DNA from 2 places in the Actinomadura verrucosospora genome. Region 1 is predicted to be linked to the other one. Evidence: riboswitches for the same ligand, from Rfam matches in the RefSeq annotation. Region 1 holds a riboswitch; the other holds the start of a gene.
The links. Region 1 has a riboswitch for glycine ahead of gcvT (glycine cleavage system aminomethyltransferase GcvT). Riboswitches for the same ligand answer to the same signal wherever they lie in the genome.
Positions count from the first base shown of each region.

Region 2: linked by a shared signal. The riboswitch ahead of gcvP (aminomethyl-transferring glycine dehydrogenase) and the one ahead of gcvT (glycine cleavage system aminomethyltransferase GcvT) in region 1 are both predicted to bind glycine.

Region 1 covers NZ_BAABEV010000047.1:63,118-67,608, reverse strand. The annotation lists gene cds1 (L-cysteine desulfhydrase Cds1) at 1-504, shown strand, start outside; gene ABD944_RS35060 (M50 family metallopeptidase) at 494-1,792, opposite strand; gene ABD944_RS35055 (hypothetical protein) at 2,030-2,371, shown strand; glycine riboswitch at 2,686-2,781, shown strand; glycine riboswitch at 2,786-2,874, shown strand; gene gcvT (glycine cleavage system aminomethyltransferase GcvT) at 2,948-4,042, shown strand; gene gcvH (glycine cleavage system protein GcvH) at 4,098-4,487, shown strand; gene ABD944_RS35040 (serine hydroxymethyltransferase) at 4,484-4,491, shown strand, end outside.
Region 2 covers NZ_BAABEV010000045.1:59,585-64,075, reverse strand. The annotation lists gene ABD944_RS34320 (lysylphosphatidylglycerol synthase transmembrane domain-containing protein) at 1-1,240, opposite strand, end outside; glycine riboswitch at 1,512-1,606, shown strand; glycine riboswitch at 1,607-1,717, shown strand; gene gcvP (aminomethyl-transferring glycine dehydrogenase) at 1,777-4,491, shown strand, end outside.

The sequences.
Region 1 (4,491 bases):
GGCGGGACGTCCGCGACGATCGGCCGGTACGCCCGCTACCGGATGTTCCAGACGCGGCTCGCGGTGGTCGACCCGGAGGGGTCGGCGTTCCACGGCTCGTTCGCCGACGGGGACCCCGAGCGCACCGCGGCGGGCTCGCGGATCGAGGGCATCGGCCGCCCCCGCGTCGAGCCGTCGTTCCTGCCCACGGTGATCGACCGGATGATCCGGGTGCCGGACGCGGCGTCGATCGCGGCGATGCGCTGGACGAGCGAGGTCAGCGGCCGGAGCGTGGGCGGCTCGACCGGCACGAACATGTGGGGCGCGGCCGAGCTGATCGCGCAGATGCGGGCCCGCGGGGAGCGCGGCAGCGTCGTCACGCTCATCTGCGACGGCGCCGAGCGCTACGCGGGCACCTACGGGTCGGACGCGTGGCTGGCGGAGCAGGGCCTCGACGTCGCCCCCTACCGGGCCGCGCTGGACGCCTTCCTGAAGACCGGCACGATGCCGGACGTCACCCCGTGACGCGGATCGGGTTGAACAGGTCGGCGTAGATCAGCAGGCCGCCCATGACGATCAGGATGACGGCCATCACGTACGTCACCGGCAGCGCCTTGGCCACGTCCACGTAGCCGGGGTCGGGCCTGCGGAAGATCCGGGCGAAGGCCTTCTTGACCGCCTCCAGGAGCGCGCCCGCGATGTGCCCGCCGTCCAGCGGCAGCAGCGGGATGAGGTTGAACAGCCCGACCGCGAGGTTCAGCGAGCCGAGCAGCATCACGAAGAAGGAGACCTTCTGCGTCCCGGTGAAGTCGTCGGACGCGGCGACCTCGCCGCCGATCCTGCTGACGCCGACGACGCCGATCGGCCCGTTCGGGTCGCGCTTCTCGCCGCCGAAGGCCGCGTTCCACACGCCGACCATCTTCTGCGGCATCCGCACCAGGGCGCCGACGGTGCGCGCGGTCAGGTCGCCCATCGTGCTCGCGACCGCGCCCGGCCCCTGCCGCTCGATCCCGCTGGACGGCGTGATGCCGAGGAACCCGACGTTGACGACCTTGTCCTCGTCCTTGAGGTCGTACATCTGGTTGCGGGTGATCGGGACGTTCAGCCGCACGTCCCTGCCGTCCCGCCGGACGGTCATCGGGACGGTCTTGCCGCCGTCCTTGCGGATCAGCCGCTGGAGCTGCGGATAGTCGTCGATCTTCTTGCCGTCGAACGCGACGATCCGGTCGCCGGCCTGGAGCCCGACCTGCCGCGCGGGCGTCGGCGTCGCGCCCGCCGGGCACGCGGCGACCTTGGCGCTGGCCGGCACCATGCACTCGGCGACCTCCTTGATCACCGGCTGCGGCTGGTTGACGCCGATGCCCATCAGCAGGATCGCGAAGAACATCACCGACAGGAGCAGGTTCATCGCGGGCCCGCCGAACATGATGAGCAGCTTCTGCCACCACTTCTTGGCGTAGAACACGCGGTCCCCGTCGCCGGGCCCGACCTCCTCCAGCGAGGCCCCGCGCGCGGACTCGATCAGCCCCTGCCACGGCCCGGTGCTGATCCGCCGCACCTGCCCGGGCGCGTCGCCCTTGCGCGGCGGCAGCATGCCGATCATGCGGATGTAGCCGCCGAGCGGGATCCACTTGACCCCGTACTCCGTCTCGCCCTTGTGCCTCGACCACATGGTGGGCCCGAACCCGACCATGAACTGCGTGGTCCGCACCCCGAACAGCTTGGCGAAGGAGAAGTGCCCGAGCTCGTGCAGCGCGATGGAGACCAGCAGGCCGAAGAAGAGGATCAACGCTCCAGCCAGGTAGTAGACCATGCGGCGTGCCCTCCGGGTCCGTCCACCCCGCGCACCCGGGGGTGATCTCCGACAACCAGTTCAGAGTACGTTACGGCCCGCGATCCGGTTGAGGCGAACGAAGAAGCGGTCCGTGCCGGAGGCCACTTTGATGCACGGTGCTAACCCGGCCGCGCATCATTGGCACGAGAGCGCGTATCCGCGAGCAGGGCCGACCGCCCATCATGGGCGGCCCACCCCGGCCACGGAGGTTCCCCCTTGAAGCGCGGTCATGTAGCGGTCCTGGCCCTGACGCTGGCCCTGGCCGGCTGCGGCGGCAACGACGACGGCGGCACAACGGCGGGCGCGTCGTCCCCAGCCCCGACCGCCAGGACGCAGGCCCCCTCCGCCCCCGGCACGGGCGCCGAGACGACGCCCCTCCCCCCGGCCCAGTCGAAGGCGGTCAAGGCCTTCAACGACTGCATGCACGCCCAGGGCGTCCAGATGCCCACCCCCAACCCCACGAGATCCCCCGCCCCCGACGAGCTGAAGAAGATCAGGGCCGCCCTGCAGACCTGCGTGAAGTCCATGTCGCCCCCCGCCACCCCACCCCCACGCTGACGACCACCGCCCACCGCGCTCCCATCACCAAGAAGCGCAACGGTCGAACGACCCGCACAGAGGGACACCGAAACGGAAGCACCAGCAGCAACCGTCTAACGAGACGACCTAAGCCGCCACCTCAGCCGACGACGACCCCAACACTCGCGATCGCGTCCGAAGGCAGGTTCGAGCTTGCGAGAACCTGATCGCGCAGCGAGCCGCAAGGCGAGACGGAGCGATGCAGCGATCGCACGTGTTTTTTGAGGTCGGGGCCCCCAGGGCCCCGACCTCAAAAAACACAATGAACACTGCTAGCCTTCTTCGACAGCTGATGATCCCGTGCGGGAGAGTCCCTCGCAGCCGGTGGGGGACGCCGAAGGAGCAAATCCTCCCCGGAACCTCTCAGGCCCACGGACCGCACGGGCCAGGCGACCTCTGGAAAGCGGGGACTCCGGTCCCCCGCCGAAGGTGAAAGCCCGCCGTGCGCGGCGGGTGAAGCTCTCAGGCGCCGATGACAGAGGGGGAGGCACCGATACGCCCGGTGCGCGAGTGGGACGATGGACCACGCGCGCCCGTGACGAAGGAGCCGAGCCCATGTCCGCCGATCCGACCGCGAAGAAGACGCCGCTGCACGACGTCCATGAGGACCTCGGCGCGAACCTCGTCGACTTCGCCGGCCATCTCATGCCGCTGCGCTACGCGAGCGAGACCGCCGAGCACCAGGCCGTCCGCACGGGGGCGGGGCTGTTCGACCTGTCGCACATGGGGGAGATCTTCCTGTCGGGTCCGGGCGCGGGGGCCGCGCTGGACTTCGCGCTGGTCGGCAACCTGTCGCCGATGCCGGTGGGCAAGGCCCGCTACACGATGATCTGCGGGCACGACGGCGGCGTCCTGGACGACCTGATCGTCTACCGGCTCGCGGACGAGACGTGGATGGTGGTGGCGAACGCGGCGAACGCCGCCGTCGTCCGGGAGGCGTTGGTCGAGCGGGCCGCGGGGTTCGAGGCGGCGGTGGACGACCGGTCCGACTCGTACGCGCTGATCGCCCTGCAGGGGCCGCGTTCCCAGGGGATTCTCGAGGGGTTCACGGACGCGCCGCTGGGGGACCTGAAGTACTACGCGATCCTGGCGGGGCGGGTCGCGGGCGTGGACGCGCTGGTCGCCCGCACCGGGTACACGGGCGAGGACGGGTTCGAGCTGTTCGTGGACGCGTCCGACGCGGTCGGGCTGTGGAGGGCGCTCGCCGCGGTGGAGGGGGTCGTCCCGGCGGGGCTTTCGGCCCGCGACACGCTGCGCCTGGAGGCGGGGATGCCGCTGTACGGGAACGAGCTGACGGCCGAGACGACGCCGTTCGAGGCGGGCCTCGGCCGGGTGGTGAAGCTGGACAAGCCAGGCGATTTCGTGGGCAAGGCCGCCCTGGCGGCGCAGGCGCAGACCCCGCCGGGCCGTAGGCTCGTGGGACTGGTCGCGCGGGGGCGTCGCGCGCCTCGCAAGGGGTACCAGGTCGTCACGTCCGGCGGCGCGCCGTGCGGCATCGTGACGAGCGGCGCCCCGTCGCCCACACTGGGCACGCCGATCGCCATGGCGTACCTCGACAGCGGCGTCGAGGAGGCGGGCCTCGCCGTGGACGTCCGCGGCCGGCACGAGCCGGTGGACGTGGTGGCCCTGCCGTTCTACAAGCGTTCCTGAACAAGTTGTCCGGCGGTGTGGGGCGCGCCCCCACAGTGGAAAGAGAGAAGTGATCGTGAGCGTTCCGGAGGAGCTCCGCTACAGCGAGGAGCACGAGTGGGTGTCGGGCCTCGGTGGCGAGGACGGCATCGTCACGGTCGGCATCACCGCGCACGCCGCCGACGCCCTCGGTGAGATCGTCTACATCGAGCTGCAGCCGTCGGAGGGCGACACCGTCGAGGCGGGCGAGCCGTGCGGCGAGGTGGAGTCGACCAAGTCGGTGAGCGACGTCTACTCCCCCGTCAGCGGCGAGATCACCGCGATCAACAGCGCGGTGGTGGACGAGCCGAAGGTCATCAACGACGACCCGTACGGCGAGGGCTGGATCTTCAAGGTGCGGATCTCGGAGGAGCCGGGCGACCTGCTCGACTCCGCCGCCTACGACAAGCTGATCGAGGAATCATGAGTCT
Region 2 (4,491 bases), on a different contig from region 1:
CGTCGTCGCCGACCAGGACCGCCTCGCCCTCCAGCCGCCGGTGCGCGAGCCGCCCCGCCTGCAGCGCCCGGAACTGCCGCCACACGTCCGCCAGCAGCTCGTCGGTGATCTCCGCGTCGGGGACGTCCCCGAGCCGCCGCCCCGGGACGTGCTCGTAGGCCAGCAGCGCCGCCTCGGTGCCGACCTCGCACGTGCCGACGAGCCGGGGCGTCCGGGCGCCCGCGGCGTCCACCGCGTACGCCGCCAGCGACTCCAGCTCCAGGGACCGGCGCAGCGACCGCAGCGTCCGCCCCGTCGTGGCGCCGCGCAGCCGCAGCAGCCGCCAGACGCGGTAGAGCAGCCCGGCGGTCTGCTGGTCGCGGTCCAGGACGCGGACCTCCACGTCCCAGTCGCCGTGCCGCCCCCGGCCCGCCGGGAGCCGGGCGCCGTACCCGCCCTGCGGGGAGGGGGCGAGGGCGACGCCGTAGCGGCGGGTCTCGTCGGCGTCGTGCGTGCCGTCCAGGCGCGCCGCCCGCCGCGGGTGCAGCCCGAGCCGTTCGAGCGCGGCCACCACGGCCGTCCCGGACGGGCGGGGATTCGGCGTCCCGACGGCGTAGAGGGTGCCGTGGCCGATGGCGCGGCCGAGCAGGTAGGTGGCCGCCAGCGCGGCGACGGAGGCGTAGGACGCCGTCAGCCCCGTCAGCGCCGCCAGTCCGATCATGGTCCAGGTCGCGGCCTGCCAGCGGGCGCGGCCCGCCATCCCGACCGCGCTCACGAAGGCGATGACCGGGGCGATGTCGGTGTGCACCGGCGCGGTCTCCGTGCCGCCCCAGATCAGCGAGTCGAGCACGCCGCCCGGCGCGGCCCGCACCACCAGGTCGTCCAGGCCCACCGTGATCCCGAACGCGATCATCGCGGCCAGCAGCGCGATCGCCACGCGGACGCCGTCCTTGTGGAAGAGCCGCTCGATCGCGAACGCGATCGGCACGGCCAGCACCCCGAAGCTGGACACCAGCGTCGCCAGCGTCAGCAGCAGCCGCGGCGCGTGCGCGGTGCCCTGCGCGATGTCGGTCTGCAGGCCGTGGGTGGTCTGCTGCGCGATCGACACCAGCAGCATCACCGCCGCCAGCCCCACCACGGACGCCGCGAACCGGATGGCGTCGGAGGGCCGGCGGATCCGGTACGGCTGGGCGGGCTCGTCGACGGGCGCGCCGACCGCGCCCTGCGCCGGGCGCACCGCTCCGTCGTGGGTCTGTGTCACGCCGTACCGCCGCCCTGACCATCCGCCATCGTGATCAGCGTCCCAGACCCGGCGGCGCGCCGTCGAGTCGCGGGGCCGCCGCCGGGACGCGCGTCCATCCCGCAGCCTCGTCTCCCCGCCCCCGTGCGGCCCGGGGCCGTCGCGCCCCAGGTGAGTCAGCACATGGTACTCGCCGGTAGACCGCCCGCGCCGCGGGGCGCGGCCCCTTCCGGCGGGCCGGAACGACGTCGCGGACGCGCCTTTGGGTAGGGTTCGACCTAGGACATGCCGTCAACCCTGTGCGGGAGAGACCCCACGCCGCCAGCGTGGGGCGCCGAAGGGGCAACCTCCCCGGAACCTCTCAGGCAAAAGGACCGCACGGGCGAGGCACCTCTGGAAAGCAGGCGTCGGTCCCCGCGCGCGGGGAAGGGCGGCTCACCGAAGGGGAAACCCCGCCGCGCGGGTGAAGCTCTCAGGTGCCATGACAGAGGGGGAGAACGGCCGCCGGCCCGCGCCGGCGGCGCACCTGAGCGACCGCAGCAGCCAGGAGGCCCTCCATGACCGCCCAGTTCTTCGCCCCTGTGGCCGCGCCGCAGCATCCCCGGTCGGCGTTCGCCGACCGGCATGTCGGCCCCTCGCCGGACGACCAGGCGAGGATGCTGGCCGCCATCGGCTACTCCGGCGCCGAGGCGCTGATCGACCACGCGGTCCCCGCCGCGATCCGCACGTCCCGTCCGCTGGACCTGCCGCCCGCGCTGAGCGAGACCGCCGCGCTGGACCGGCTCCGCGAGCTCGCGTCCCGCAACACCGTCCTGACGTCCATGATCGGGCTCGGCTACCACGGGACGACCACGCCCGGCGTGATCATGCGGAACGTGCTGGAGAACCCGGGCTGGTACACCGCCTACACCCCCTACCAGCCGGAGATCTCCCAGGGGCGGCTCGAAGCCCTGCTGAACTTCCAGACGATGGTGGGCGACCTGACCGGGCTGCCCGTCGCGAACGCCTCCATGCTGGACGAGGGCACCGCCGCCGCCGAGGCCATGGCCCTCGCGCACCGCGTCTCCCGGCGCAAGGAGCCCGGGGCGTTCCTCGTCGACGTCGACACGCTCCCGCAGACGATCGAGGTCGTCCGGACCCGCGCGATCCCGCTCGGCATCGAGATCGTCATCGCCGACCTGTCCCGCGGCCTGCCCGACGGCGACTTCTTCGGCGTGCTGCTGCAGTACCCGGGCGCGTCCGGCGCCGTCCGCGACCTGGAACCCGTCATCGCGCAGGCCCACGAGCGCGGCGCCAAGGCCGTCGTGGCCGCCGACCTGCTGGCGCTGACCCTGCTGCGCCCGCCCGGCGAGTCCGGCGCCGACATCGCGGTGGGCTCCGCGCAGCGGTTCGGCGTCCCCTACGGGTTCGGCGGACCGCACGCCGGCTACATGGCGGTCGGCGAGGGCATCCAGCGCCAGCTCCCCGGCCGGCTCGTGGGCGTGTCCGTCGACGCGGACGGCGCCACCGCCTACCGGCTGGCCCTCCAGACCCGCGAGCAGCACATCCGCCGCGAGAAGGCCACCAGCAACATCTGCACCGCCCAGGTCCTGCTCGCCGTGATGGCGAGCATGTACGCCGTGTACCACGGCCCCGAGGGGCTGGCCGCGATCGCGCAGCGGACGCACCGCCGGGCCGCCGAGATCGCCGCGGGGCTGCGCGCCGGCGGCGTCGAGGTCGTCCACGACTCGTTCTTCGACACGGTCCTGGCCCGCGTGCCGGGCCGCGCCGCCGAGGTCGTCGCGGCCGCCCGCGAGCGCGGAATCAACCTGCGCCCGGACGGCCCCGACCGGGTCGCGGTCGCCTGCGACGAGACGACGCTGCCCGCGCACGTGACGGCCGTGCTCGAGGCGTTCGGCGCGACCGAGGTGGGCGAGGTCCCCGAGGCGTTCCCGGACGCCCTGCGCCGCGAGAGCCCCTACCTGACCCACCCCGTCTTCCACGCGCACCGCTCCGAGACCGCGATGCTGCGCTACCTGCGCAGGCTCCAGGACAAGGACATCGCGCTCGACCGCTCCATGATCCCGCTCGGCTCCTGCACGATGAAGCTCAACGCCACCGCCGAGATGGAGCCGATCACCTGGCCGGAGTTCGCCGCGATCCACCCGTTCGCGCCGCTCGACCAGGCCGCCGGCTACGTCGAGCTGATCGGCGAGCTGGAGGGCTTCCTCGCCGAGATCACCGGGTACGCGAAGGTCTCCGTCCAGCCGAACGCCGGCTCCCAGGGCGAGCTGGCCGGCCTGCTCGCCATCCGCGGCTACCACGCGTCCCGCGGCGAGGAGCACCGCGACGTCTGCCTGATCCCCTCCTCGGCGCACGGCACCAACGCCGCCAGCGCCGTCATGGCCGGGATGCGGGTCGTCGTCGTCACGTGCGACGAGGGCGGCAACATCGACCTCGACGACCTGCGCGCCAAGCTCGGCAAGCACGGCGAGCGCCTCGCGGCGATCATGGTGACCTACCCGTCCACGCACGGCGTCTTCGAGGAGACGATCACCGAGGTGTGCGCGGCCGTGCACGAGGCCGGCGGCCAGGTCTACGTCGACGGCGCCAACCTCAACGCGCTCGTCGGCCTCGCCCGCCCCGGCGAGTTCGGCTCGGACGTCTCCCACCTCAACCTGCACAAGACGTTCTGCATCCCGCACGGCGGCGGCGGCCCCGGCGTCGGCCCGATCGGCGTCCGCGAGCACCTGGCCGCGTTCCTGCCCAACCACCCGATGCGCGAGGAGGCCGGCCCCGGCACCGGCGTCGGCCCCATCTCGGCCGCCCCGTGGGGATCGGCCGGCATCCTGCCGATCTCCTGGGCCTACATCGCGATGATGGGCCCGGACGGGCTGCGCGCCGCCACCGAGGGCGCGATCATCGGCGCCAACTACCTCGCCGCCCGCCTCGCCCCGCACTACCCGATCCTCTACACCGGCCGCGACGGCCTCGTCGCGCACGAGTGCATCGCCGACCTCCGCAAGATCACCAAGGAGACGGGGATCACCGCCGAGGACGTCGCCAAGCGCCTCATCGACTACGGCTTCCACGCCCCGACCCTGTCGTTCCCCGTCGCCGGCACCCTGATGATCGAGCCCACCGAGTCCGAGGACCTCGCCGAGCTCGACCGGTTCTGCGACGCCATGATCGAGATCCGCCGGGAGATCCAGCGCGTCGCCGACGGCGGCTACGACGCCGAGGACAACCCCCTCAAGAACGCCCCCCACACCGCCGCCTGCCTCGTCTCCGAC